One region of the Proteus sp. fly-1089 genome, then DNA from elsewhere that is predicted to be linked to it. Evidence: riboswitches for the same ligand, from Rfam matches in the RefSeq annotation. Region 1 holds a riboswitch; each other region holds the start of a gene.
The links. A riboswitch is a leader RNA that binds a small molecule or an ion and turns the genes downstream of it on or off. The one in region 1 is predicted to bind thiamine pyrophosphate.
Positions count from the first base shown of each region.

Region 2: linked by a shared signal. The riboswitch ahead of thiC (phosphomethylpyrimidine synthase ThiC) and the one ahead of thiB (thiamine ABC transporter substrate binding subunit) in region 1 are both predicted to bind thiamine pyrophosphate.
Region 3: linked by a shared signal. The riboswitch ahead of thiD (bifunctional hydroxymethylpyrimidine kinase/phosphomethylpyrimidine kinase) and the one ahead of thiB (thiamine ABC transporter substrate binding subunit) in region 1 are both predicted to bind thiamine pyrophosphate.

Region 1 covers NZ_JBEETS010000009.1:93,407-103,804, reverse strand. The annotation lists gene ptsP (phosphoenolpyruvate--protein phosphotransferase) at 1-2,216, opposite strand, end outside; gene rppH (RNA pyrophosphohydrolase) at 2,225-2,755, opposite strand; TPP riboswitch at 2,868-2,959, shown strand; gene thiB (thiamine ABC transporter substrate binding subunit) at 3,025-4,038, shown strand; gene thiP (thiamine/thiamine pyrophosphate ABC transporter permease ThiP) at 4,038-5,618, shown strand; gene thiQ (thiamine ABC transporter ATP-binding protein ThiQ) at 5,611-6,312, shown strand; gene ABN080_RS16730 (DNA polymerase II) at 6,401-8,755, shown strand; gene rapA (RNA polymerase-associated protein RapA) at 8,939-10,398, shown strand, end outside.
Region 2 covers NZ_JBEETS010000011.1:14,557-24,954, forward strand. The annotation lists gene ABN080_RS17725 (Rpn family recombination-promoting nuclease/putative transposase) at 1-692, shown strand, start outside; gene thiH (2-iminoacetate synthase ThiH) at 875-1,993, opposite strand; gene ABN080_RS17735 (thiazole synthase) at 1,993-2,760, opposite strand; gene thiS (sulfur carrier protein ThiS) at 2,762-2,962, opposite strand; gene ABN080_RS17745 (HesA/MoeB/ThiF family protein) at 2,959-3,708, opposite strand; gene thiE (thiamine phosphate synthase) at 3,702-4,349, opposite strand; gene thiC (phosphomethylpyrimidine synthase ThiC) at 4,333-6,285, opposite strand; TPP riboswitch at 6,416-6,538, opposite strand; gene ABN080_RS17760 (HAD family hydrolase) at 6,583-7,263, opposite strand; gene nudC (NAD(+) diphosphatase) at 7,411-8,196, shown strand; gene hemE (uroporphyrinogen decarboxylase) at 8,285-9,358, shown strand; gene nfi (deoxyribonuclease V) at 9,351-10,019, shown strand; gene ABN080_RS17780 (YjaG family protein) at 10,094-10,398, shown strand, end outside.
Region 3 covers NZ_JBEETS010000001.1:1,127,636-1,138,033, reverse strand. The annotation lists gene yidA (sugar-phosphatase) at 1-609, opposite strand, end outside; gene ABN080_RS05280 (helix-turn-helix domain-containing protein) at 737-1,123, opposite strand; gene mgrB (PhoP/PhoQ regulatory lipoprotein MgrB) at 1,463-1,639, shown strand; gene ABN080_RS05270 (amino acid permease) at 1,788-3,170, shown strand; gene pagP (lipid IV(A) palmitoyltransferase PagP) at 3,287-3,922, opposite strand; gene ABN080_RS05260 (hypothetical protein) at 4,535-5,179, opposite strand; TPP riboswitch at 5,496-5,584, shown strand; gene thiD (bifunctional hydroxymethylpyrimidine kinase/phosphomethylpyrimidine kinase) at 5,636-6,433, shown strand; gene fbaB (class I fructose-bisphosphate aldolase) at 6,489-7,538, opposite strand; gene yegS (lipid kinase YegS) at 7,588-8,481, opposite strand; gene trhP (prephenate-dependent tRNA uridine(34) hydroxylase TrhP) at 8,778-10,157, opposite strand; gene baeR (envelope stress response regulator BaeR) at 10,277-10,398, opposite strand, start outside.

The DNA.
Region 1 (10,398 bases):
CCTTGTTTTTCCATAAACTCAGAAGACAATTTTTTGATTTCTGTTGCTGTTTCAGCTTGCAACACTTGTTGCATAAAAGGCTGTAGCACCACAGGATCAAGATGGCGTAATAAGTATTTTACCCTAGGTAAACTACGTCCACTCATGCTTAACTGCCTAAAACCAAGCCCTATTAACAGCAATGCCCCGATAGGTGTTCCTGCCATTTCGCCACAAACACTGATTGGTAACTGGTAATATTGACATTGTGTCGCAATCAAATTCAGTGAACGCAATAATGCAGGATGCAAATTATCATAGAGTGATGCGACATGGGTATTATTACGATCGACTGCAAGCAAGTATTGAGTTAAATCGTTTGTTCCAACAGAAATAAAATCAACCCGATTAGCTAATTGTGACAACATAAATACCAACGAGGGAACTTCAAGCATAATACCTAACGGTGGTGGAGCACATTCACATTTTAACTCTCGACTCACTTCATCACATGCACGTAATAGCAATGTTCTCGCTTCGTCAATTTCATCAATACTTGTCACCATCGGCAACAATATTTTCAAATTTTTAAATTCGAGGTTTGCTTTTAGCATAGCACGAAGCTGAATAAGGAAAATTTCAGGTTGATCGAGTAATATTCTTACTCCTCGCCAACCCAAGCAAGGATTTTCCTCATTAATGGGCATATAAGGAAGTTGTTTATCGGCACCCACATCTAATGCACGTAACACAACGGGTTTATCGGGGAAAAAAGAGAGTATTTCACGGTAGCGGTTTTTTTGTTCATCTTCTGATGGGAAACCGCTTTGTAGCATAAAAGGAATTTCTGTCCGATATAAACCAACACCGTCTATTCCCATGCTAATACGTTGCTCGTATTTAATATTTAATCCTGCATTCAATTGAACGCTAACCGATTCACCATTTTTGAGAACAGCTTGCTGCTCTAGTTGTTCTTCTGCAATCTGACTTAATACGCTCTCTTCATCAATAATCTGTTTATATTCTTGGGCTATAAAAGGCTCTGGTTCAATAAATATCTCGCCACGATAACCATCAAGAATAAGCATGCGATTATGTAAAAGCTCAGGTTGAATATCCGCACCCATAATCGCAGGAATTCCCATTGCTCTAACAAGGATCGCAGAATGTGAGTGTGTTGCACCATCTCGCACAATCACACCTGCAAGTTGTTGTTCAGGTAATTCAGCCAATAAACTTGCGCTTAATTCATCTGCCACCAAAATAAAGCGCTCAGGCCAAATATTGGTTGAACTTACCTCATCATCTAAATGAAATAATAAACGCCGTCCTAATGCTTTTAGATCAGAGGCTCTTTCTCGCATGTAGCCATCTTTCAAGCTAGAAAATTGTGCCGAAACTTTCTCAACAACCACTTTTACAGCCCATTCTGCGACATATCCTTGAGTGATAATCGCTGTCATTTTGTGTTTAAGTTGGGGATCATTAAGTAAATGCGAGTAGAGATCAAAAATGGCAGCACTCTCTTTTTGTGCATTCGCCATAAAACGCTTACTAAAACGGCGACATTCTGCTGTAGCATCTTCTAAAGCCATGGTAAGTCGATTGAGTTCTGCTTTTATATCCAGAGCACTGGCTTTAAATACATTCTCAAGGATAGGTTGCGAGACTTCTTGCCAGCCATACGCCATAACCACGCCCGTAGAAATGGATAATGCTTTAATGCGACTTTGACGATATTGTCCAAAAAGTCCTTTCGTTTGTACTTGCGATAACGTTGCACCTAATTGTGTTGCTAGCGTCACCATAAAAGACTCCTCGCTCTCGTTAAATAAGCGACGCTCTTTTTGTTGAACAACTAAAACACCAAGAAGTTGACGACGATAAACAATAGGCACACCAAGGAAAGCGCGCAGATCGTCTTCTTTTACTTGAGGAAGGTATTTAAAACTAGGGTGCTCACGAATATCCGCAAGATTGATAAGCTCAGAAAGGCGTCCAACTTCACCAACAACGCCTTCATCAAAAGAGAGGCTAACAGCTCGTCCTCTGGGTTTTTTAAGCCCTTTTGTGGCCATTAGATAAAAACAACTACGTTGCTTATCAGCAAGATAAATAGAACACACATCCGTGTGCATTGCCTGACACGTTTCCTTGACTAAGAGTTCAAGCGCTTCTGGAAGTCCTGCTGCCATAGCCACTTTTTCTACAATTTCTCGCAAACGTGTCAGCATAGTGTTATCTAATACCTTTTACGCCGATATCCATACGATGGACGAGGTAAAGACACTTGTTCTTGCAATGGCATGACTACTGGTGCGAACTCTTTCATTACACGACGATAAACATCACGCTTAAAAGAGACGACTTGTCGAACAGGATACCAGTAACTCACCCAACGCCAGCCATCAAATTCTGGCGTTTTGCTTTGTTGAACGTTAATGTCCTTATCATTACTTGTTAACTGCAAAAGGAACCAACGCTGTTTTTGTCCAATACAAACAGGTTTTGTATCCCAACGCACCAAACGTTTCGGTAACTTGTAACGTAACCAGTTACGTGTGGAGGCAAGAATTTTAACATCCTTGCGACTTAACCCAACTTCTTCGAACAACTCTCGGTACATTGCCTGCTCTGGCGATTCTCCAGGATTAATTCCCCCTTGAGGAAACTGCCATGAATGTTGCCCATAGCGACGAGCCCAAAGCACTTGCCCTTGCCGATTACAAATTACAATCCCTACATTCGGGCGGTAGCCATCATCATCGATCACTAGACTACCTCAATAACCAAATTTGAAAGATAACTCATTGTTTCATACTACCCACAAACGGTAAACCTCTATCAACAGACTTTGCACAACGTGTGTATTTATCTACAATGGGAAAGTCTCAACGGGGTGCCTTGTTAGGCTGAGAAAAACCCGTGGAACCTGATCCAGCTAATACTGGCGTAGGGATTTGAGTCAGGATAATGCAATATTTCATGATTTGCGGTCCTCACTCCTCAGATCCTACCTGACTTTTTACTGAGGAACTAAACGTGTTAACTAAATCGCTTCGTTTTACTTTCCTACTGGGTGCACTGGGTGTAATAAGTGCTTTTTCAACACAAGCCCAAGCACAAAAACCGACACTAACTGTTTATACCTATGACTCATTTACCGCAGATTGGGGCCCAGGACCTGCCATTAAAAAAGCATTTGAGCAACAGTGTGATTGTGAATTAAAGCTTGTTGCCCTTTCTGATGGTGTTTCTTTGCTTAATCGATTACGTATGGAAGGTAGCAAAAGTAAAGCTGACATTATTTTAGGTTTAGATAACAATCTGATACACGCGGCTAAAGAAACCGGGCTTTTTGCGCCAAGTAATATCGATACATCAAAACTCGCCTTACCTGAAAAATGGACTGACGATACCTTTGTGCCTTATGATTACGGCTACTTTGCGTTTATTTATGATAAAAACCGTATTGCTAACCCGCCCAAAAGTATGGATGAGCTACTAAATAGCCAAGAAAAGTGGAAAATACTGTATCAAGACCCTCGTACCAGCACACCAGGCTTAGGCTTAATGCTATGGATGCAATCACTTTATCCTGAAAATACCGCCTCTCAATGGAAGAAGTTATCTGAGAAAACCCTTACTGTAACAAAAGGTTGGAGTGAGTCTTATGGCTTATTCTTAAAGGGTGAAGGTGATTTTGTGCTAAGTTATACTTCATCTCCGGGTTATCACATTTTAGCGGATAAAAAAGATAACTATGCGGCAGCTATTTTCTCTGACGGACACTATTTACAAGTCGAGGTTGCTGCAAAACTCAAATCGAGTAAACAACCTGAATTAGCTCAGCAATTTATGCAATTTATGCTAACCCCAGCTTTCCAAGAAACTATTCCCACCACCAATTGGATGTACCCCGTAATAGATATGCCGTTACCCGATGTCTATTCTGTGATGCCTAAACCAGAAAAATCATTGCAATTTGATGCAGATGTTGTCGCTAAAGAGCGTCAAACATGGACGCGTAATTGGCAATCTGCGGTTAGTCGCTAATGGGAAGATGGCTTATCCCGGGGCTATGTGCCTCGGGTTTACTGCTTATTGTGGCTTTATTGTCATTTGGTGCATTATGGTTTAATGCGCCAAGTGGTGAATTATCCTCTATTTTTGCTGATGACTATTTATGGCATGTCGTGCGCTTTGCTTTCTGGCAAGCCTTTTTATCTGCCTTATTTTCAATATTACCTGCCATTTGGCTCGCTAAAGCACTTTATCGACGCCAATTTAAAGGTAGAACACTTTTCTTACGTTTATGTGCCATGAGCCTTGTGTTACCCGTTTTAGTGGCACTTTTTGGTATTTTAACTGTTTATGGAAGAGTCGGTTGGATTGCTCAAATTTGTGAATGGCTGGGGATTAATTACCAATTTACCCCTTATGGTTTACAAGGCATTTTATTGGCACATGTTTTTTTCAATATGCCATTAGCAACCCGAATGCTATTACAAGCTCTCGAAAGTATCTCGCCAGAACAACGCCAATTAGCCTCACAATTAGGCATGAATGGCTGGCAACGTTTTCGCTTTCTAGAATTTCCCTATTTATGGCGACAAATACTTCCCACAGCGTCACTGATTTTTATGCTCTGCTTTGCAAGCTTCGCCACTGTACTAGCGTTAGGTGGAGGCCCAGCGGCAACAACCGTTGAGCTAGCAATTTATCAAGCATTAAGTTATGACTACGATTTGCATAGAGCGGCTCTTTTAGCCCTTATTCAGCTTTTTTGCTGTTTAGGTTTGGTGCTAATTAGTCAAAAACTTAAAGGAACACTCTTTGTCGGAGATAGTCAAAAACAGCATTGGCGTGATCCCAATGATCCCCTCTTTAGCAAAATAACTGATACTCTAATTATTACGCTCGCGATCCTTTTTTTAGTGCCCCCTATTTTAGCGGTGATAACAGATGGTCTTAACAGCGAATTAATACGAGTGATACAACAACCCATACTTTGGCAGGCTTTTACAACATCTCTCATTATAGCGGTTGGTGCGGGTATTGTTTGCGTTGTATTAACAATGATGTTGCTATGGAGTAGCCGAGAACTTCGCCTACGTCACTTTAAAAAAGCGGGGCAGGCTATGGAAATGAGTGGATTGATTATTCTGGCAATGCCGGGCATTGTATTGGCAACAGGCTTTTTCTTGTTATTAAACAATACAACTGGACTCCCTGAATCACCATATATATTAGTGATTTTAACCAACGCATTAATTGCCATTCCTTATGCTTTAAAAGTGCTCGAAAATCCAATGAATGATATTGCTTCACGTTATGGCCTTTTATGCCAATCGCTTAATATTCAGGGTATCAATAGACTTCGTTGGGTAGAGTTACAAGCATTAAGAAAGCCAATTTCACAAGCACTTGCTTTTGCTTGTGTTATTTCTATTGGTGATTTTGGTATTGTTGCTCTATTTGGTAATGAAACATTTAGAACACTTCCTTTCTATCTTTATCAGCAAATTGGGGCTTATCACACGCAAGATGGTGCTGTCACAGCCATGATCTTATTGCTACTTTGCTTCTCTCTTTTTAGCCTAATAGAACGATTGGCAGGAAAATCTCATGATTAAATTAGAGCACCTTGCTTATACCTATGAACACCAACACCTTGTGTTTAATTTAGCGGTAAACACCGGTGAGCGTATCGCCGTATTAGGCCCAAGTGGCGCGGGAAAAAGTACCTTACTCAGTTTAATTGCTGGATTTTTACCTTCAGAAAAAGGAACCCTTTTTCTTAATGGTTGTGATCACACTAAAACCGCACCCGCAAAACGTCCTATCTCTATGTTATTTCAAGATAATAATTTGTTTCCTCATTTAACAGTTAGGCAGAATATTGGCTTGGGATTAGATCCTGGTTTAAAACTCACAGATACACAAAAAGTACTGTTAGAAAACAGAGCCAAGCAAGTTTCTTTAAATGAATATCTTGATCGCTTACCTTCACAATTATCAGGGGGGCAACGCCAACGTGTTGCCATTGCTCGTTGCCTTGTGCGTGAACAACCTATCTTATTGCTCGACGAGCCTTTTTCTGCACTCGACCCCGCTTTACGCATTGAAATGTTGGCTTTGCTAGAACAACTTTGTGAAGAAAAAAAACTAACCTTACTGATGGTTTCACATAGCTTAGAAGATGCTATCAAGATTGCCTCAAGAGCAATTGTGATTGATAACGGAACAATTGTGTATGATGGTAATACACAATCGTTAATAAATGGTGAAGTGGATCAATCACTTATTTTAGGTATTCCCTCTAATTAAACACGACTTAAATTAACTGTATAAATAACCACTACTTTGGCTATAATAAACACATCTTTAGCGAATTTTTTGTGTGTTTTAGGTGCCTATGGTTGACCATACTGAACAAGGTTTTATTCTCACCCGCCACTGGAGCGACACCCCAAAAGGTATTGTCGTCTCCTATTGGTTAGCGACAGAAAATGGACCTCGTAAAGTCACGGTTCCTTTGCAACAAGCTATTGGCTTTGTTGCTCGTCAGCATGAAAATGTTTTACGTTCTCTTGTGAATAAAAACCCTGATATAGAAATTCGCCCTCTCGATTTAAAAGACTTTGAAAGGCAACCTGTTTTTGGCGTCTACTGCAAACAGTACCGACAACTCGTTCAACTAGAACTACAACTCAAAGAGCACCACATACGTCTTTATGAGGCCGATATACGCCCTCATGAACGTTATATGATGGAGCGTTTTATCACCGCACCAATTTGGTTTCGTTATCAACAAAATAATACCGTGACACTAAAACCTGCTCCTGATTATCGTCCTACATTGCGAACAGTATCTTTAGATATTGAAACCAGCGAATTCGGTGAACTTTACTCTATTGGACTTGCGGGTTGTGGCGATAATGTTGTGTTTATGCTGACAGATAATGCCCCAGCAGAAAGTGAACACCTACAGCCTGAAAGCTATCGTTTATGTTATGTCAGTAGCCGTTTACGTCTAATTGAAAAGCTCAATGAATGGATGCAGCATTACGATCCCGATGCCATTATTGGCTGGAATTTAATTCAATTCGATTTACGTATTTTACATACCCATGCTCAGCGTTATGGAGTGAGCTTGTTACTAGGTCGCCAAAACAATCCATTGGAGTGGCGAGAGCATAGCTTTAAAAAAGGACATTTCTTTGCCTCAGCACAAGGTCGCTTAATTATTGACGGTATTGAAGCTCTGAAAATGGCCACATGGAACTTCCCCTCATTTAGCCTAGAGTCAGTCGCGCAAAGTCTATTAGGGGAAGGTAAAGCCATTGATACACCTTATGCCAGAATGGATGAGATTAATCGGCGTTTTAACGAAGATAAGCCTGCGTTAGCCTACTATAACTGGCAAGACTGTGTTTTAGTAAACCGCATTTTTGATGCCACATCTCTTATGGCGTTTTTATTAGAAAGAGCATGTGTCACAGGACTTTCTGTTGATAGAAGTGGAGGCTCCGTAGCCGCGTTTACACACCTTTATCTCCCTTCTATGCATCGCATTGGATATGTTGCCCCTAATCAAGGCGAAAAGCCTGAAGAACATAGCCCCGGTGGCTTTGTTATGGACTCTACTCCCGGTTTATATGATTCAGTCGTTGTGCTTGATTACAAAAGCCTTTATCCCTCAATTATTCGTACTTTTTTAATCGACCCTGTTGGAATGATTGAAGGAACACATCAACCTAATGAAAAACTGTCTATTCCTGGTTTTCGCCAAGCGTGGTTTTCGCGGGAAAAGCACTGTTTACCCACTATTGTGTCGCAAATTTGGCACGAAAGAGATAATGCAAAATTACATAAAAATGCCCCGCTTTCTCAAGCCCTAAAAATTATTATGAATGCTTTTTATGGTGTTTTAGGCTCAGTGGGATGTCGTTTTTTTGATCCTCGTCTGGCGTCTTCAATTACCTTACGTGGCCATGAGATTATGAAAAGAACGCGAGCATTAATTGAAGCTAAAGGTTATCAAGTTATTTATGGTGATACTGACTCTACTTTTGTTTGGCTTAAATCGCCACATACTGAGCAACAAGCACAACAAATTGGGCATCATCTAGTACAAGAGGTTAACCAATGGTGGAAAACTCACCTTTTTGAAACCTATCAACTTGATTGCAAATTAGAGCTAGAGTATGAAACACACTATCGTCGTTTTTTAATGCCAACCGTTCGAGGTATGGAAACAGGCAGTAAAAAGCGTTATGCGGGATTAAGCAATGATAAGATGGTGTTTAAAGGATTAGAAACCGTCAGAACAGATTGGACACCTCTTGCTCAGAAATTTCAACAAGAGCTTTATACTCGTATTTTTCATCAACAACCTTACCAGCAGTTTATTCGTGATTATGTCGCAGATACGCTTGCGGGAAAATATGATGATAGATTAGTGTATCGTAAACGGTTACGTCGAAAATTATCAGAATATCAGCACCACGTTCCCCCTCATGTTAAAGCTGCACGTAAAGCTGACGAATATAATTTATCCCAAAATAGACCTCAACAATATCAGCAAGGCGGTTGGATTAGTTATATAATTACCCTCTTGGGACCTGAACCATTAGAGCACATTACCGCTGCACCTGATTACGAACACTATATCAATAAGCAGTTAATGCCGATTGCAGATGCTATCCTGCCTTTTATACAAGATGATTTTTCAACCTTGTTAAATGGACAATTGACGCTGACATTTTAAGATGTGTCATTTTGCAGGTGACGGTTTGCTTTGCATCTATTAACATAACGCCCCTTTGGTGATAATTAACTTTTCTTGTTTCAAGAACAGGCATTTTTATCCCACAAATTTTAATGACAACACCGCAATACTGCATTCATTAATAATTCCTAAATTATATATTTGAGAGCTGAGTTTATATATATGCCTTTTACTCTTGGTCAACGTTGGATTAGCGATACTGAAAGCGAGCTTGGACTGGGTACTGTTGTGGCAGTTGATGCCCGCATGGTGACCTTACTTTTTCCTGCCTGTGGCGAAAACCGCCTTTACTCCCGTCATGATGCTCCAATAACGCGGGTGATGTTTAATGCGGGAGATACTGTCACCAGTCACGAAGGCTGGAAACTCGCCATCGATAACGTTGTAGAAGATAATGGCCTTCTTATCTATCAAGGTGTACGTTTAGACACCGAAGAGCCTGCGCAATTACGTGAAGTGTTCTTAGATAACAAACTCACTTTTAATAAACCACAAGATCGCCTTTTTGCAGGCCAAATTGATCGTATGGATCGCTTTGCCTTACGCTATCGCGCACGTAAATTCTTAAGCGAACAATTTAAACAAGCACAAAGTGGCTTACGTGGCATTCGTGCAAGCCTGATCCCTCATCAGCTTTACATTGCCAATGAAGTGGGTAAACGTCATAACCCTCGCGTTTTATTAGCGGATGAAGTGGGTCTGGGTAAAACCATTGAAGCGGGTATGATTATCCACCAACAGTTAATGGATGGTCGGGCTGAGCGTGTGTTAATTATCGTGCCTGAAAGCTTACAACATCAGTGGTTAGTTGAAATGTTACGCCGTTTCAATCTGCGTTTTTCACTGTTTGATGATAGCCGTTATAGCGAATCCTTGTTAGATAGCGATAACCCATTTGAAACAGAACAAATGATCATCTGCTCTTTAGATTTTGTGCGTAAAAATAAGCAACGTTTTGAACATCTCGTTGAAGCAACATGGGATATGCTGGTTGTCGATGAAGCTCATCACCTTGTGTGGAGTGAAGACGCACCAAGCCGTGAATATCAAGTAATTGAAGAGTTGGCTGAATCTATTCCTTCAGTGTTGCTATTAACCGCAACACCTGAGCAATTAGGTCAAGAAAGCCACTTCGCTCGTTTACGTCTGCTTGATCCAAGTCGTTTCCATGACTATAACGAATTTATCAATGAGCAACAAAAATACCGTCCTGTTGCCGATGCTGTCACTATTTTGCTATCAGAAGATGATTTAAATACCGAACAACAAAATATCATCAGTGAAATGATTAGTGAGCAAGATGTTGAACCATTGCTGAAAGCGGCAAATACCAAAGGCGAAGAACGCACTAAGTCTCGCCAAGAACTTGTTCATATGTTAATGGACAGACACGGAACGGGGCGCCTGTTATTCCGTAATACACGCTCTGGTGTGAAAGGTTTCCCTAATCGCTTACTTCGTGCGATTAAAATGCCACTGCCAACACAATATCAAACAGCGATTAAAGTTGCCGAAATTATGGCAGCGAAAAAGAGCCTCGAAGTTCGTGCAAAAGAGATGCTCTACCCTGAACGAATTTACCAAGAATTCGAAGGTGAAAACGCAACATGGTGGAACTTTGA
Region 2 (10,398 bases), on a different contig from region 1:
TTCCTGTTAATTGGATGTCATGTTTTCCACTTACTTCACTTGCTAATCAACTTTATTCTAATAGCTTTTCTTTAATTGATTTGACTTCAATTGATGATGATATTTTGCTGACTCATAAAAAAGCAGCAGTAATGGAAATTGCAATGAAGCACGTTAATAGTTGTCATGATATTAATGAGATTGCAATACTTCTATCAAAAGCAATAAATCAGAAAAACTGCAGAGATGAAGACACAGTTGCTGTTGTAGAATATTTATTCTCAATTATGGACGCATCAGATTTTGAGTTCATTTTAAATAAAATAGTTGAACAAGTAGATAACCACAAAGAGGTGATTATGAATATAGCGTGGAGATTAGAAAATAAGGGATTTAATTTAGGTGTAAGTGAAGGGTTTGAAATAGGCAAAAATGAGGGGATCGAACTGGGCAAAAATGTAGGTATTGAAATAGGTAAGAATGTAGGTATTGAAATAGGTAAGAATGTAGGTATTGAAATAGGTTGGGCTAAAGGCATTGAGTTAGGTAAAACGGAAGGTATTGAGTTAGGTAAAACAGAGGGTATTGAAATTGGTAAAAAAATAGTACAAATAGAATTAGCTCAAAACTTATTAAAAGAAAATTTTGATCTTTTATTTATTGAGAAAATATCAGGTTTAAGTATTCAAGAACTTGAAGAATTAGCAGCGTAAGAATTAAGTTTTTTATAAATATTAAATTAAAAGAATTATAATATATTAATTTTAATGTTTTATTTTTGTTGGGTTATTTTGAATTTATTAAAAATCACTTCTATTGAATTATGTAATAAAAACCGCCTTTATTATTTTTAATTAAATAAACTAAAGGCGGTTTTATATTGTTTAAATTTTAATTAACGGCCCAAGTAATTATCCCAATCTTTCCATACGGGTTGTAATCCTCGTTCTTTTAATGCATTAATCACATCATTAACATGGCGATTATCATTAGGAGAGAATTGTTCTAATTCTTCATGACTATCAGAATACCCACCAGGTTGAGTTTTAGAACCCGCACTAATGTTATTTATCGCTAATGGTACTGTATTATCACGAAAATATGGAGATTCGCGGGTTGAAAGTGAAAGCTCAACATCAGGTGCCAAAATACGAAAAGCACAGATCAATTGAACTAATTCCGCTTCACTCATTACTGATGCGGGACTTAGTCCACCAGCACAAGGGCGTAAACGAGGAAAAGAGATTGAATAGCGACTTTTCCAATAGCGTTTTTGTAAAAATAAGAGATGCTCTGCCACCATATAACAATCGCTACGCCACTGGCTTGAAAGACCAATCAATGCACCTAAACCAATTTTATCAATTCCAGCTTGTCCTAATCTATCTGGCGTTTGTAATCGCCAATGAAAGTCTTGTTTTTTGCCCTTTAGGTGATGAAGCTGATAAGTGGGTTCATGATAGGTTTCTTGATAAACCATGACACCATCAATACCGAGTGTTTTTAATTCGGCATATTCTTCTGTTGCAAGAGGTTGAACTTCCATCATTAATGAACTGAAATTTTCTCGAATAAGGGGGATATATTGGCGAAAATAATCCATACCCACTTTTCTTTGATGCTCACCAGTTACTAATAGCAGGCTATCAAACCCTAATTGGCGGATGCTATTACATTCGGCAATGATCTCACTTTCATTTAATGTTTTACGTTTAATGGCATTACTCATTGAAAAACCACAATAAGTACAATCATTAGCACATAAATTAGAAAGGTAAAGTGGAACATACAACCCCACAACATTGCCGAAACGTTGTCGCGTGAGTTGTTGAGCACGTTGTGCCATTGGTTCTAAATAGTATCTACCTGCTGGCGAAATGAGTGCCATGAAATCATCAAGCGTGAGAGTGTGACGATTTAATGCGACTTCAACATCTGCATGGGTTTTACTATTGAGTCTTAATGTAATGTCATCCCAATTCAGGTGTTGCCAATAATCAGAAAAAGTGTCCATTAGAACGCCCCTAAATATTGGGTTAATGGACTAGAAGCTTGTGCATGTGTATTGGTAGTTGCTAATCCTGAGTTTCTAGCGAGCTCGCCAGCATCCAGCGCTGTTTTAAATGCTTGGGCCATTAAAATTGGATTTTTAGAGACTGCAATAGCCGTATTAACTAATACCGCGTCTGCACCTAACTCTAAAGCTTCAAGAGCATGACTTGGTGCGCCAATACCTGCATCAACAACAACAGGAATAGAGGCTTGTTCGACGATAATTCGTAGAAAATCACGAGTTTGTAAGCCTTGATTAGAGCCAATAGGAGAGCCCAAAGGCATTACTGCAGCGCAACCAACGTCTTCTAAACGACGACATAAAACAGGATCAGCACTGCAGTAGGGTAAAACAACAAAACCTTCTTTCACAAGAATGTCAGCAGCTTTAAGAGTTTCAATAGGATCAGGTAATAAATATTTAGTATCAGGATGAATTTCTAATTTAACCCAATTTGTACCAAAAGCCTCTTTAGCTAATCGCGCTGCAAAAATCGCTTCTTGTGCTGTTTTTGCCCCGGATGTGTTGGGTAATAATTTTACGCCTAATGACTTGAGTGGCGCGATTAAATCATCATGTCCCTTTTTTAAATCGACTCGTTTCATTGCCATTGTTACAAGTTGGCTGCCCGAAGCCTTAATGGCTTCTGTCATTAGCGTTGGTGTTGCAAATTTTCCTGTGCCTGTAAAAAGTCTAGATGTGAATGTGGTATCAGCAATTTTTAACATATCAGCCCCCCGCAATTGCTTGAAAGAGAAGAATAGTATCGCCATCGTTAATAAAATGTGTTTCCCAATTTTCACGAGGAACAATGGTTTCATTGATGGCGAGTGCCACACCTATAGGTGGCTGTTCTAACTGAATAAGGAGCTGGCTAATAGTGACAGGCATATCCAGAGAATATTGTTCGTCATTTACGGTAATGTTCATGCTAACCCTCGACAAACAGGACATGTTGTTGATGATGTTAAGCGTAAAGTGCTCCAATTTTGTTTTCTACCATCGAAAAGGCGTAGTTTTCCACTTAGAGAGCTAGGTAAATCAGAGAGTAACTTAATAGCTTCAAGTGCCTGAAGTGTGCCAATAACACCCACAACAGGGCCTAGAATTCCGGCTGTTTTACAATTTCGTTGTGGTTCAGTTTCATCAGGATAAAGACAGTGATAACAACCATGAATAAAAGGAGGTTCAAACACCATAAGTTGGCCACTAAACCCTACGGCACTACCACTAATAAGTGGAATTTGTTGTGCAACACACGCACGATTAATGGCTTGGCGTGTAGGCATGTTATCTGTGCAATCTAAAACTAAATCAACTTCTTTAACTAATTTAAGTAATGAATCATCATTAATACGTTGTTTATAAGAAGTCACTTTTATATCCGGATTTAAGGCGAGCAAAGCCTGCTTTGCAACCTCTGATTTCGCATCAGGGATATCTTGAGTGCGATAAAGAATTTGGCGCTGTAGATTAGAAATATGTAATTCATCATCATCAACTAAAATAAGCTCACCAATACCTGCCCCCGCGAGATACATTGATGCTGGAGAACCTAACCCACCAAGCCCGACAATCAGTACCTTTGCTTGTTGAAGTTTGTTTTGGCCCTCGATACCAATATCTTCTAACATCACTTGTCGGCTATAACGCATAAAATCATTATCATTTAGCATGACGATTTTCCTTCAACTAATTCTAATAATTTACGAGTTACTTTTTGCCAATCAGATGCTTTTGTTATTGCACTGACTAAAGCAACACTCCCCACGCCTGTTGCAACCACATCAGAGACTCTCTCTAGCGAGATCCCACCAATAGCAACAGTGGGAAAATCAGGTGTCTGTTCTACTTGATGTTTGAGCGCCTTCAAACCTTGAGGTTTAGATGGCATATCTTTCGTTGTGGTTGGAAATATATGCCCTAATGCGATGTAAGATGGGTGTAACATCTTCGCTCTTTGTAGTTCCGCCTCGTCGTGAGTAGAAATACCCAGTCGTAATCCGGCTTGTTTAATGGCATCAAGATCAGCAACATCGAGATCTTCTTGACCAAGATGAACACCATAAGCCTGATGATTAATGGCGAGTTGCCAATAATCATTGATAAACAGTCTTGCGTGATATTGTTTACCTAGTTTTATTGCTTCGATGATCTCTTTTTCAACGTCTTTTGGCTGTTTATCTTTTATACGCAATTGAAGAGTGGTAACACCTGTTTTTAATAGGCGTTCTATCCATTCAATAGAATCAACAACGGGGTAAAGCCCAAGTTTTTTTTCTGTGGATGCAAAAGGTGTATTAGAGGATTTGTTCATTTTCAGTCACCTCAATACGAGCGATTTCGGCGCTGTGGTATAGCTCATTCCCATGCTCTTTAAAGGCCTGAGACATTTGTTCCATACCTGCCGCATAATCACGTACTTCTTGCGTTATCTTCATTGAACAGAATTTAGGACCACACATTGAGCAAAAGTGAGCCACTTTTCCTGATGCTTGAGGAAGGGTTTCATCGTGATATTGGCGTGCTGTTTCAGGATCAAGCGCTAAATTGAATTGATCTTCCCATCTAAATTCAAAACGCGCTTTTGACATAGCATTATCACGGATTTGAGCACCAGGATGCCCTTTGGCTAAATCGGCAGCATGAGCCGCAATTTTATAAGTAATTAAGCCTTGTTTTACATCGTCTTTATTTGGTAAGCCTAGGTGTTCTTTCGGGGTGACATAACAGAGCATAGCACAACCAAACCAGCCAATCATTGCTGCACCAATACCTGAAGTAAAATGATCGTAACCCGGTGCAATATCTGTTGTGAGAGGGCCTAATGTATAAAAGGGAGCTTCATGACAATGCTCTAGCTCTTCTGTCATATTGCGACGTATCATCTGCATTGGAACGTGACCGGGGCCTTCAATCATGACTTGCACGTCATATTCCCATGCGATTTTTGTTAGTTCACCTAAAGTATGTAACTCAGCAAATTGTGCTTCATCGTTTGCATCTTGGATAGAGCCAGGTCTTAGCCCATCGCCCAATGAAAGGGAAACATCATAAGCGGTACAAATTTCGCAGATTTCACGGAAATGTTCGTAGAGGAAATTTTCTTTGTGATGTGATAAACACCATTTCGCCATTATCGAACCACCACGAGAGACAATACCCGTTAGGCGTTTTGCGGTCATCGGAACATAACGTAACAATACACCTGCATGAATAGTAAAGTAATCAACACCTTGCTCTGCTTGCTCAAGTAAAGTATCGCGGAACATTTCCCAAGTGAGATCTTCTGCAATACCGTTAACTTTCTCAAGTGCTTGATAGATTGGAACTGTGCCGATAGGAACAGGGCTATTGCGAATGATCCACTCACGCGTTTCATGAATGTAACGGCCTGTTGAGAGATCCATTACGGTATCTGCCCCCCAACGTGTAGACCAAATTAGCTTTTCAACTTCTTCTTCAATTGAAGACGTTACAGAAGAATTTCCGATATTGGCATTCACTTTCACTAAGAAATTACGACCAATAATCATCGGCTCTGATTCTGGGTGGTTAATATTGGCGGGAATAATGGCTCGACCAGCTGCAACTTCTTGGCGTACAAATTCAGGAGTAATATTGTCAGGGAGATGAGCACCAAAGCTAAAGCCTGCATGTTGTTGGCGTAATACTTTGCTTCGAATACGTTCACGGCCCATATTTTCACGAATAGCAATAAACTCCATTTCAGGTGTGATAATACCTTTTCGAGCATAATGCAATTGCGTCACACTTTTACTCTTTAGGGCTTTTTTAGGGTTGGGTTTTAACGGAAAACGTAGATGCTCTAATCCGGCATCAGAAAGGCGTTGTTGTGTGAAATCAGAGCTTAAGAGTGAAAGTGCTTCAGTATCATTACGCTCATCAATCCATGATTGGCGAATTTTTTTTAATCCAAGATTAACGTCGAGTTGAGAAGCTGGATCGCCATAAGGGCCAGAAGTGTCATATACCGGAACAGGTTCATTATCTTCAAAAATAGGGTTTTCTTTTGATCCACCTATTAATGTTTTATCAAGCTGGATCTCACGCATTGGTACTTGAATATTGGTACGAGAGCCTTCAAGGTAAATACGTTTTGAATTGGGAAAGCTAACTCCTTGAATAGTACTAATAAACTCCTGAGCAGCATCTCGCTGTGCTTTTCTTGGACGCTGTTTATTGGCGGTTGGCGTAATATCTTTAATAGATAAAGTTTGATTTTTGGACATAGCATTTCCTAATAAATATCATGCAGGCTGTAGCCTGTTGGGTGAATATTGAGAAAAATGCTTGTCTGGAGGTCGCAGGGAGTATCGACAGATAGGCGTATAAAAAACATACGGGATGAAGCTATCAAAAGGTCGAATCACTCTTGTTCCCTTCGCGGGTATTAACCCGATCAGGTTCCGCGGATCCCGAATTAACGGTCTCAGCCTGTGTTTATAATAGCCTTATAAACACTAGGCACTCCGACAAGAAGAAGTCCAGTATATGAAAGATTTTGAAAACTACAAGTCCGACATGGGTTATTTATTTAAATCCCAATGTTGCTGTTTCCAGTTTTTCATTTGTGAAATTTGAGCTAATTGTTGATCTGGATTGATAACTGTGACGTTATCAGCTTGATAACACAATGGGAGGTCATTAATAGAGTCAGTGTAGAAATAAATATAAGTATTATTAATATTATTAGCTTCTTTCCACCGATTTAGATGATCAACCTTTCCTTCTCGAAATGTAGGTATACCTTCAATATATCCAGTGTAATAATTATCTTTAATTTGCATATCAATGCCCATTGAAATATCTGCATTGAGTTGTTTTGCGATAGCATGAACGAGAAAAGACATTGTTGCTGAAATAATTATAACAGGAATATTTTGCTGTCGATATTGTGTAATTATTGACATTCCTTCAGGGTAAAGTAATGGCTGAATTTTTGTTTTAGTAAAGTCATTAACCCAATGATTTATTTTGTTTATATTATGATGTTTAAAGTAAGATAAATGTTGATAAAGATATTGATTTATATCCAGATTTTCAGCGTAATAATCAGCAATCATCTGTTCATCTAGTTTTAGGAAATGAGGATCGGTGACTATTTTTTTATCCCATAAATAACGTGTCCATAAACGACTAGAATCATCTGCTAAAAGCGTTTCATCTAAATCAAAAATCGCAATTTTATTTTTGGTTTTATCTGTCATTTTAGCATTCCTTTATTATAAGTAAAACTTATGAAAATCCTTTTTGAATGTTAATAAATTAGAGAGAATAATCATAATACATTGAGTGGGTCTTACTAAAGAGAGTATCCTTAATTCTATATCATTATTTTGGATAGATTTATCATTATGCATTTATATACGTTAGCGGGATCAGAGAAAGGCTGGTGGACAGTCAGCCTTGGTGGGCGAGTGTGGTTACCTAAAGGTGAACTCCCTTTTGGTTTTGCAAAGGATTGGGATTTAGTTGGTCAACAGGCCAAAATTGTTGGTGAGTGGCAGGGTGAAACTGTTTGGCTTATTCATGGAAAAATGGATAACGACATGTGTTCGCCGAGGCTTATCGCCTCACAAGATGAGAATTTATTTAAACTCGTGGGTCGCGGTGTTCAGTTAGCAGAGTTTTATCGTTCTCATCGTTTTTGTGGTTATTGTGGTTCTAAAATGCGCCATAGTGAGAGCGAATGGGCTTGTTTATGCGATAACTGCCATGAACGCTATTACCCACAAATTGCCCCTTGTATTATTGTAGGTATTCGGCATGAAGATAAGATTTTACTCGCACATCATGTTAGGCATAAACATTCCCCTCTTTATACTGTGCTCGCTGGTTTTGTGGAGGTTGGTGAAACCTTAGAAGAAGCCGTCGCTCGCGAAGTGTTTGAAGAAAGCAATATTCGTATTCGTAATATTCGTTACGTATCATCTCAACCTTGGCCATTCCCTCATTCTTTAATGATGGGTTTTTTGGCTGATTATGATGGAGGAGAGTTGCGCCATGATCCTTCAGAATTAACCAGTGCGGCTTGGTATCGTTACGATCAGCTACCACAGATCCCACCTCCAGATACTATTGCGCGACGCTTGATAGAAGATACGATAGCGAATATTAGACAAGATAAAGAAAAGAACTAAATAAAGGCGTTGTCAGCCAACAGTTATTTTTCCAGCATGTTACAATGCATGCTATTTTGCGGCCCTATTACTGTTAATGGAGTTAGTCATGAGTGAGTTGAAAAACGACCGCTATTTACGTGCGCTGTTGCGCCAACCTGTTGATGTCACCCCAGTTTGGATGATGCGTCAGGCAGGCAGATATCTTCCTGAATATAAGGAAACACGGGCACAGGCGGGGGATTTCATCTCATTGTGCAAAAATACAGAATTGGCATGCGAAGTGACATTACAGCCTTTAAGACGCTTCCCTTTAGATGCCGCTATTTTATTTTCTGATATTTTAACTATTCCTGATGCAATGGGACTAGGCCTTTACTTTGAAACTGGTGAAGGACCTCGTTTTAAGTCCCCAATAACTAGCCTTACCGATATTCAAAAGCTACCAATTCCTGATCCTGAAGACGAACTTGGCTATGTAATGAATGCAGTACGTGCGATTCGTCGTGCATTGCAAGGCAGTGTGCCATTAATCGGTTTTTCGGGAAGTCCTTGGACGTTAGCAACCTATATGGTAGAAGGTGGAAGTAGTAAGGCCTTCACAAAAATAAAAAAAATGATGTATGCAGAGCCTCAAGCACTACATCTATTACTGGATAAACTCGCAGATAGCGTTATCCTTTATCTGAATGCTCAAATTAAAGCGGGTGCACAATCTATCATGATCTTTGATACATGGGGTGGTGTACTAACAGGGCGTGATTACCAACTTTTTTCATTACACTACATGCATAAGATTGTTGATGGTCTTATTCGCGAATACGATGGAAGAAAAGTTCCTGTAACCTTATTTACCAAAGGTGGCGGTCGTTGGTTAGAAGCAATGGCAGCAACAGGTTGTGATGCATTAGGATTAGATTGGACGATAGATATCGAAGATGCACGTCGTCGAGTAGGGGATAAAGTCGCCTTACAAGGTAATATGGATCCTTCTATGCTGTATGCGCCGCCAGCCAGAATAGAGCAAGAGGTCGAAACTATTCTTGCTGGGTTTGGTAAAGGTAACGGTCATGTTTTTAATCTTGGGCACGGTATTCATCAAGATGTTCCACCAGAGCATGCTGGTGCATTTATTGATGCGGTTCACCGTTTATCGAAGCCTTATCATCAGGATAATGATTAATACCTCACAATTGCGTCAGGAGCAGACAGAAAAAGCTCAACAAATTATTTTGACAGACCAATTTACAATGCCTACTTATATTGCTGGCGCTGATGTTGGTTTTGAAGATGGTGGCGCAGTTACTCGCGCCGCCATCGTGATAATGCATTACCCTTCTTTTGAAATTCTTGAATACCAAATCGCGCGAATACCTACAAATCTTCCTTACATCCCAGGTTTACTTTCATTTAGAGAGTGCCCAGCATTACTGTCTGCTTGGCAATTAATCAAACAGAAACCTTCTCTTATTTTTGTCGATGGGCAAGGTATTGCTCATCCTAGAAGGCTCGGTGTTGCCAGTCATTTTGGTTTATTAGTGGACACGCCTACTATTGGCGTAGCAAAAAGTCGTTTATGTGGTACTGATCGAGCGGTTAATGAAGAGATGGGAAGCCATGAGCCATTAATGGATAAGAATGAGCAAATAGGATGGATTTATCGCAGTAAGAAAAAATGCAAACCCCTGTATATTTCTCCGGGTCATAAAGTGAGTATGGAAGGCGCTTTGCAGTGGGTTGAGTTGTGTATGAAAGGGTATCGATTGCCAGAACCAACGCGTTGGGCTGATGGTATTGCTTCAAATAGGCGATTATTTGAGCAGTTGAATAAGAATAAGCTCTAAATGACCGGGAAATATGTGGATATTTTTAATTTTCAGGTAAACTGCGCCTAAGTTAAGAAAATGAGTAATCACGAATGTTGAAGAACCCAATCCATTTACGTTTAGAAAAGCTAGAAGCTTGGCAACACCTGACGTTTATGGCGTGCCTGTGTGAGCGAATGTACCCAAATTATCAGGTATTTTGTCGCGAAACAGGATTTGCTGATCCAACGCTTTATCGCCGTATTCTCGATCTGGTTTGGGAAACTTTAACGGTGAAAGATGCAAAAGTGAATTTTGATTCTCAATTAGAGAAATTAGAAGAAGCTATTCCTGACGCATCTCAATTTGATATTTACGGTGTCTATCCAGCGATTGATGCCTGTGTCGCCTTGAGTGA
Region 3 (10,398 bases), on a different contig from region 1:
TTTTTGAACCGCACTACCTTTATTGACATTGGTATTTAGTACTTCAATAAAATAAGGGGCGCTACGTAATATGCTGTATTGTTCGTAAATATTGGCAGGTAAATATTGGATGGCGTTATCTAAAACGGCCGGAGCATCAACAATCATAAATTTACTAAAATACATATCAGATTGCATTTCATTAAGTGGACGGTAGTAAAGAGGTGTCCAAGATAAGAAGGCTTCTTGGCAAGTGAAATGGCTAATATGACGATTAGTTGTATAAATTTTATTATCACTAATGACGTGAAAATGAACGCCTATCTCACGAGAGAGATTTTCAAAATAGAGGTAGTCTTCAAAATTGAGTAAATCTTGAATAATGACTTCACCATTATCTGCTTGATGAATTTGGCTTCCATTATTACTAATACAGTAACAATCAGAAGTATCAAGACCGAGTATCTTTAAATAAGGGGAGATGCCATTAAAAGAGCGCCCCGAAGCTAGCACAATCTTAACACCAGCTTCTTTTGCTCGTTGAACCGCATTTTGTACTTCGGGCGTGATTTCGTGTTGTTTGTTGAGTAAGGTTCCATCTAAATCAATAGCGATAAGCTTAATACTCATTAGCATCCCCATATTAAATAAAAGCAATCATGATAAAGGAAGGGCGAAGCGGTCTATCATCACATAGTTAGAGTATTATTTATGTGACATTAAAGGCTATCTGTATAATGTCACATAAATAGAAGGGTTAATCACAACAAGGTGATTGTAAATGTAAGGGTTGTTTGGTTTCTAATACGATCTCTTGATTTTGCCGAAAGTCGAAAGGCGTAATGCCATACTCTTTACGGAACATGTAAGTAAAGTGAGACTGCGAACCAAAGCCAAAATCGAGGGCGATATCAAAGATAGAACGTTCACTTGTACGTAATAAATGGATAGCGCCAGCCAATCTACGTTGACGAATATACTTTCCTAAAGAGGTGCCTGTGACTTCTTTAAAGATTTTCTGCATGTGCCAAAGAGAATACCCAGAATAAGCCGCCAACTCTTCAAGATGGATAACACGGCCTAAATGCTCCTCAATCCATTTACTTAGCGCGCAAACCAATGCGAGATGATTATCTTGTGGCATTACAGTTCCATTCTATCAATGAAGTTAAGGTAAAAATCAAAATTAACTCCCTAATCTTATACAAAAAGTGGCAGACAGAGAAATCCATATTAATGGATAGCTATTTCTTATCGTTGGCAAAATGTGTAATAAAAATAAAAAGTGTTCATTTCGCCGACAATTTATAGAAAAATAGTGCAAATTATCTCAATTTTGTCGAGGAAGCGTTTATCTTTCATAATGAAAGTTATGCTAAATTCACTCATAGAGATAATTGATTGCGAATTTTATAACAACAACTCTCTGTGTTGTTATCGTATTTAAGCGAATGCTTATAATGTTATTAATCATACTAACAAAATGTATTTAAAGGATTTTAAATTGAACGCAAAGAAAATAATTATTAGTTTAATTATTGCATTAGCCATTAGCTTTGGTCTCTATCTTATGGCTTTAGACAACTTTTGCGATCGCGGAGAAGACTTTCAGCAAGGCCTTTGTCGGTTTACCACATTATTCCCCTCCAAACATAGCTAAAAAGTCGCTTTTCTTATTATTTTTCGCCTAGCATAAAATGTATTTGTTATTCAAGTCAGATTAGTGTTTTAATGGGGGCTTGAAATAAACAAAATCGTAAATATTAGTTTACACGTTAAGTTGATAAAATAATAAAAGAAGAGGATGTATGGCGAGAGAGTCGCAACAGACAGAACTTAAGCGCGGTCTGAAAAATCGACATATCCAGCTTATTGCGCTGGGTGGTGCTGTCGGCGCTGGTCTGTTTCTTGGTATAGCGCAAACCATTAATATGACGGGCCCATCAGTAATACTAGGATATGCTATTGGTGGTTTTATTGCGTTTATGATCATGCGCCAATTGGGCGAAATGGTTGCCGAAGAACCAGTTGCGGGTTCGTTTAGTCACTTTGCCAATAAATATTGGAGCCCTTTTGCCGGCTTCTTATCTGGTTGGAATTACTGGGTGATGTTTATCCTTGTTGGTATGGCAGAATTAACTGCAGCAGGAAAATACATTAACTATTGGTTGCCTGATATCCCTGTTTGGGTTTCCGTTGCTATCTTCTTTGTGGCAATCAACTTAATCAATTTGATTAACGTTAAAATGTATGGTGAAACCGAGTTTTGGTTTGCCATTATTAAAGTATTAGCAATTGTTGGTATGATTTTATTCGGGAGCTACTTGCTGGCAAGCGGCAATGGTGGGCCTCAAGCTTCTGTAAGTAATTTATGGGAATTAGGTTTCTTTCCTCATGGTTTTACGGGCTTTATGTCGGCATTAGCAATTGTCATGTTCTCTTTTGGTGGACTTGAGCTAGTGGGGATCACGGCAGCTGAAGCTGAAAATCCAAAAGTAAGCATCCCGAAAGCGACTAACCAAGTTGTTTATCGTATTTTAATTTTCTATATCGGTTCATTGTTGGTGCTACTGTCACTTTATCCTTGGACTCAAGTAGTGAAAGGTGAAAGCCCATTTGTACTGATTTTCCATAATTTGGATAATTTCTTAATCGCAAATATTTTAAATGCTGTGGTATTAACAGCTGCATTATCTGTTTATAACAGCGGTGTTTATTCTAATAGTCGTATGCTTTATGGTTTGGCAAAACAAGGTAATGCGCCACATGCACTTTCTCGTATTAATAAACGTGGTGTACCGGTAGTGTCGTTACTATTGTCAGCAATTGCGACTTCATTAGGTATTTTAGTTAACTACTTATTACCTGATCAGGCGTTAGAGCTATTAATGGCATTGGTTGTTACTACGTTAGTGCTTAACTGGATTATGATCTGTTTAGCGAATTTAAAATTCAGAGCTGCAAAAACAAAAGAGGGTGTAGAGCCTTTCTTTAAAGCACTTTGGTATCCATATGGTAACTATATCTGCCTGGCTTTCTTATGCATGATTTTAGTGATTATCTTATTTATGCCACAAGTGAATATTTCGGTGATTTTAATGCCATTCTGGATTGCGTTCTTGTGGGTTGGATTTAAGATTTCTCGTATGAAGAAAACGCCAGATAATGCTCAAGCAAGTCAAGATATTTAAGTTACTACAGATTGGTTGAGTTACTTTATTGAACAAAAAACGCATCTCAATGATGCGTTTTTTTATGCTCTATATTTTTATTGTTCACACTTATTCTGATAGGCAAAAATAAGCAGTTACTGCCAACGTAACCAAGCAAATAACACGTTACCATTGTTATAAGTACCAGGTACATACGTTGCTTGTAGTGAAAGGTGCCCATAACCAACAGACACTAACGGTAAAGGCAGTGGCATAGGAATATAGTTATATTCATGGCGAGCAGTAATACTTAGTGTAAATCCTGCGCCCATTCGGAAACCGTCTTTATCACCGGGATACCACATTTTCTCAAAACCATAGCCCATAATAGGTTGTACACGGTTATTTGAGTCCATAAATGCCATTGCATAAAGAGAATGCCAATCACCATCACTGTCATAACGATATTTCCCCATACCAAAACCCCAAGGGGTTTCGTTATAGCGATCCGTTTTTTCTTTATCGTAAGTAAAACGGTTATGCCAAGTCCAAACAGGTAAATAGTAGTTATATTGGTCGTTATCCCAAGTTTGATTGATATTACGTTTGAATTTCCCCCAATAACTCTCTTCGCTATTAGATTGAGATACATTATTGGTAGTTTGATGATTTTCTGTAGTAATAATCTGATGTGGGATTGAATTATTTTCAGAAGCGGAAGCAGTTGTTGTTAACGCAAGCGAAAACAACGTAGTTGCTAATACGCTAGGGTGAAAATAGGTTGAAAACATAATATAACTCCGAGTACGGCATTGCTATGATTCTGGTGATGACAAATAAACGTTACTAATAGTGTTATTTAATCGACAAGTATTTAAGATAAGAGGTATCTGAAACTTTACTTCTTAACTAAAATCTTAAGGGATAAGAATCGGTTATAAAGAAAATAAACAAGTTTGTTGTATTTATGAATGTGTTTGTTTGAGGCATTCAATATTGTTATCTTTTAATGGTAACGTATTGTTTTTAATTTAAAATTAAGTTTTTATTAGATTGCTAATAAATAGCTGATAAATAAGGTTAAAGAGAAATAATTTTAGGTTGGTTATTTTCAACAGCAAAATCCCATAAAATAGCTATTTTTATGACTTAATGAAAATATTGAGATAAATTTAATATCAATAACATTAGGTTATAAAAAGAGATTAATTTCCAGCGGATAATAGAGTAACGAATAAGAAGAGTTAAATAAAAAAAGAAAAAAACAGAGGTTGGTTTATAAAACGTTTAGTTTTAAGCGTTAACAACAGGAGTGTAGTTTGTTTTTTATACAGATAATCCTATGTTGAGAGAGTGCAAATTAAAGAATTGTTGCTTACACACTCTCAACGTGAAGAAAGCATTTATTGAGATAATTTTTCTTGGCTAATAACAAGGAGCCGGTGAGTATGAGTATCACGATCCTTACCCCAGCAGAAAGCGTCCCAGTTTTCATAAAGATCATCAGTATCTTTCACTACTGTTAGAAGGCGGTTTTCTTCTGTTCCATCTGAAATATAAACATTAAGGTGAGCAGTAAAAGCCCAATCAATCATTGTTTCCCAAAAACGCTTACCTGCACCGGTTTGCTCTTCATCAGAAACAACAATGTTGTATGTTTTAAGTAAATAACTAAAGAAGTGTCTAGGGAGATATCTTGTCGCAATATCATGTTCTTCAGAAACAGTTCGCCATACTTTAACTTGGGTACATGTTGTTTTGCTAAATATAATGTCTTTGCGAAAAATAAGTTCTACAAGATAAACTGTTTCAGGTGCATTGGTAGTTGAAATTAAACGATATTGATTGCGTTTTAAAGATTTAACAAAACGATACCCATTAGGGATGCTATATTCTGGTAATACAAAGTCTTCCACACCTTTTTCAAGGAATTCTTTTGTATGATCAATATTTCTAGAGTGAATTTTCAACTTTACATTAAAATCTGCATCAGGAATAAGATAAGGCATTGATTGTCCATTATTCTGTTGCGATGGTTCATTTTTCATTTAGCCCCTCCGCATTGTGTGATTGTCCAAAAATGCATTATAAATACCTCATCTAGCAGATAATATATCGATTGTCGTTAAAATGAACAAAATAATTTATTTTATTCTTATTATTTAAATATATCTGAAATATATTCCTTAAATTGATGTGTAATGCAATAGAAGCCATCGGCTTAGTATTTATTATATACAACCTTAGCTGATTTATCTTACTGAATCACAAATCTCAACAATAGAGAATCTATAGCTCGAGATGAGCTATCAAACTAGCATCTTTATCTTGAGCATGCGATACTCCTTATCGCCTGAATTTACAGGCTTTGGCTCGGGGCGCCTTATGGCTGAGATGAACCCGTATAACCTGATCTGGATAATGCCAGCGTAGGGAAGTCAAGGTAACTCTGCTGATTAACAGAGCCCGACTTTTCTGTAACTGGTGAAAGGAGGAGTTAATCAGTGAGATTCAATGCATTGTCTATCGCAGGCACCGATCCTAGTGGTGGTGCAGGTATTCAGGCCGATCTGAAAACATTTTCCGCACTGGGTGTATATGGCACAACCGTAATGACGGCACTGGTTGCCCAAAATACCTGTGGTGTCCGTAGTGTCTATGATTTATCCCCTGATTTTGTTGCAGCTCAATTAGATGCTGTCTTGTCTGATGTTCGAATTGATAGTGCCAAAATTGGCATGCTCTCTAATGCCTCAATTATTGATGTGGTTTGCGACAAGCTTCAACAATATGCCATTCCTTTTGTTGTACTTGATACGGTTATGATTGCAAAAAGTGGCGATCCTCTATTACAGCCTGATGCGGTTAATAAAATGATCCGTCAGCTTTTACCGTTGGTAGATTTGATCACTCCTAATTTACCCGAAGCAGCTGCACTGCTAGGTTGTGAAGTCGCTCAAGATGAAATAACGATGAAGCAACAAGGTTATGCATTGCTAAAGCAAGGATGCAAAGCCGTGTTAATGAAAGGAGGGCATTTAACAGAAGATGAAAGCCCTGATTGGTTATTTACTCAAGATGGCGAGTGGCGATTTACCTCAAAACGCGTTAATACGAAAAATACCCACGGTACAGGATGCACGCTTTCAGCCGCTTTAGCCGCTATTCGTCCTCAAGTCTCTAATTGGCAAACTTGTGTTGAGCAAGCAAAAGCCTATTTACAACAAGCGCTAGAACATGCGGATAGTTTAGAGGTTGGGCAAGGTTTTGGCCCAGTGCACCATTTTCATCGCTGGTGGTGATACTAAAAGCCCCTCAATAAAAGGGGCTTTATCGTCAAATCTATCAGTTAAGCAATTAAGCAATAGTGACAGATTTATCCAAATAAACATCTTGTACTGCATTAATCAGGGCAACGCCATCTTTCATTGATTTTTTGAACGCTTTACGACCTAAGATCAATCCCATACCACCAGCACGTTTATTAATAACAGCGGTGCGGACCGCATCTTCAAGGTCATTATTACCAGAAGCCCCACCAGAGTTAATTAATCCTGCGCGCCCCATATAGCAGTTTGCTAATTGGTAGCGAACTAAATCAATTGGGTTTTCAGTCGTGAGTTTCGTGTAAACGCGCTCATCAGTATGACCAAAACCAATCGCTTTAAAGCCACCGTTATTTTCAGCCATTTTTTGTTTAACGATATCAGCACCAATAGTCGCCGCTAAATGGTTTGCCTGCCCCGTTAAATCTGCACTTGCATGGTAATCTACACCATCTTTTTTGAACGCTGGGTTGCGTAAATAAGCCCATAATACAGTGACCATACCCAATTCATGAGCACGTTCAAAGGCCATTGAAATTTCTTCAATTTGGCGACGGCTTTCTTGTGAACCAAAGTAAATGGTCGCACCCACTGCAACAGCACCCATTTCAAACGCTTGTTCTACACTGGCATACAGAGTTTGGTCATATTGCGCTGGGTAGCTTAAGGTTTCATTGTGGTTTAATTTCACAAGAAAAGGAATTTTGTGTGCATAGCGACGAGAAACAGAAGCAAGAACACCATAAGTAGAGGCAACACAGTTACAACCTGCTTCAATCGCCAACTCAACAATATTTTTTGGATCAAAATAGAGAGGGTTTGCTGCGAAAGAGGCCGCCGCTGAGTGCTCAACACCTTGGTCAACAGGTAGAATAGACAGATAACCCGTTCCCGCTAAACGCCCGTGATTAAACAGGGTTTGCATTGAACGTAACACGCTATTAGGGCGATTATTATCAATCATTACACGATCAACAAAGTCAGAACCTGGCAGGTAGAGATTTTCGCTCGGGATGGTTTGGCAACGATGGTCTAATAATGATTTTGCATCAGCACCTAACAAACTTACTATATCAGTCATTACATACTCCAGTTCATGATGAGATGAGAGTGATTGTCATTTATCTACATTAAGATAACAAGTCACATTGAGGCGGTAACCGGCAGTGGATCGCTTCAGGTAACACAATAAATTCAAATTTATTCCCTAAAAGGGGTTCTCCATCTAAATTAAACACCATTTCATGAGAAGCACTAATGTTTACCCAGCGACTTTCTCGCTCAATTATCTTGTCATTTTTCTTGCTATCAAACATGCTGTTTAAAATAGAGGGGAGAAGTTCGTGAGCTTCAACAATGGTGATATTGAGTTTATTGTCATTAATTAAGGCTTCAGAGCATAATTTCTGTCCGCCACCAGCTTGGCGGCCATTACCGATAGCTAGAATAAGAGACTCGCCTTCCCAATGGAAATTTTCAGCTTCAATAGTGCAATAATCAGCTTTTAAAGAGTCGATACTTAAAAGACCATTAATAAAATAGGCAGCTCCACCTAATGCTGATTTTAATGCCTCAGGAGTCTCGGTTGTGATTTTGGTTCCAAAACCGCCTGATGCCATATTGATAAAATAGTGCGTCTTGTTCACTGAGATAACATCAATGGGAACAGCTCGACCTTTAACTGCTAAATTAAGTGCATTTTCCATATCACGAGGGATTTGTGCGCTGGTGGCAAAATCATTTGCTGTGCCTAATGGAATAATGCCCAGTGTTGGTAAAGATGAGGGTGAAAGATGAATTAATTCAGAAACAACGCTATTAATCGTTCCATCTCCTCCTGCTGCAATCACCGTTTCTGCTTGTATATCTATAGCTTCTTGTACAAAACGGCGTATATCACTGGATTCCCAAGTTACTCTTACTTGGAGGTTAAAACCTTCGTTACGTAATTGGTAAACTGCTTTTCTCAATGCGCTGTTGTTAGTGCTTTTTCCATTAATGATCAGCAAACTAATTTTACTCATTGATGAATCCCTTTAATTGAATCACTCTTTTAAAGGTAATGGATATCGAGAAAATTACTATTTTTTTTACAAATGATAACGAAAAAGGGAATGTGTTTACGTAAAGGAGAGTTGATAACGGAGATGAAAAAAGAAAAGGCAAATCCAAGGGAGATTGGATTTGCCAAGGAGGTGGTTCCTAGTCTTACTGTATTCATTCTAGTTCTTTATTTTTCGGAACTGATGATACGGTAAACAAATCATTATTGATGTGATCTGTATTTGAAATTGATCACTTTAAATCAGATTATGACGCTTTACTTCACTTCTACAGCATCAATCTTATGCGGCTGACGTGTTGTTGTACCTTGTAGGTTGCGGATCAGCAGTGCGAAATCTAAATCAACATCTTCAGGAACAGATAAATAAACCATGTGACCATTACCTGGTGCAACATCAGTTGGTTGCTGTTTTTTGTTAAACAATTCTTCTAAGGTAAATTGAATATTGCCGGTTGGTGTCATTAATTCTAGGCTATCACCTAAAACAAATTTATTTTTAACATCAACTTCAGCTAAACCGTTTACGCGTTTACCGGTGAATTCACCGACAAATTGTTGGGTATCAGAGACAGAATAACCATATTCATAAGTTTGGTACGCATCATGGGTATGACGGCGTAAGAAACCTTCTGTATAACCGCGATGTGCTAAGCCTTCTAATGTCGTTAGCAACGTTGGATCGAATGGTTTGCCTGCAACAGCATCATCAATTGCACGACGATACATTTGTGCTGTACGGGCGCAGTAATAGAAGGATTTAGTACGACCTTCAATTTTCAGCGAATGTACACCCATTTGAGTTAATTGCTCAACGTGTTCAATCGCGCGTAAGTCTTTAGAGTTCATGATATAAGTACCGTGTTCATCCTCGAACGCAGTCATATATTCACCAGGGCGTTTTGCTTCTTCAATTAAGTAAACTTTATCTGTTGGTGCGCCAACACCTAAAGTAGGCTCAACGTTTTTAACTGGAATTGGCGTGTATTTTTCAACGATATTACCCACATCGTCTTCTTTGCCTTCTTCGACTTTATATTCCCAACGGCAAGCGTTAGTACAAGTACCTTGGTTCGGATCACGTTTATTGATATAGCCAGATAGCAGGCAACGGCCTGAGTAAGCCATACATAATGCACCATGAACGAAAACTTCTAATTCCATATCAGGAACTTGCTTACGAATTTCAGCAATTTCATCAATAGAGAGCTCACGAGACAGGATCACTCGCGTTAATCCCATTTGACGCCAGAATTTTACGGTTGCCCAGTTAACAGCATTGGCTTGTACTGAAAGGTGAATATCCATTTCAGGGAACGCTTCACGTACCATCATGATCAAACCCGGATCAGACATAATCAGCGCATCAGGACCCATATCAATGACGGGTTTTAAGTCACGGATAAAGGTTTTTAATTTAGCATTATGGGGTGCGATATTAACCACAACATAGAAGCGTTTACCTAGTTCATGGGCTTCTTGAATACCTTTGGCAAGGTTTTCGTGGTTAAACTCATTATTACGCACACGTAAGCTATAACGTGGCTGACCTGCATAAACGGCGTCTGCGCCATAAGCAAATGCATAGCGCATATTTTTTAATGAGCCAGCAGGAGAGAGCAATTCGGGTGTAAACATGGTTAATTTCCTGGTTCTGATTTCAAGTCAGTCCCCCACACATTGGGTAGGGGTATATCATAAAGGGGAGGATTCTAGCGCTTAAGTGTAGCGAGGTTCAATGTATTCCTGAAAAAATATCATCGAAATCGATAAGCTTGTGTCTCCCAACGATACCCTTGGCCATAAATTGAGCGAATAAATTCAATCTGATCGTTAAGTTGCTCAAGTTTACGTCTTAAGTTTTTAATATGGCTATCAA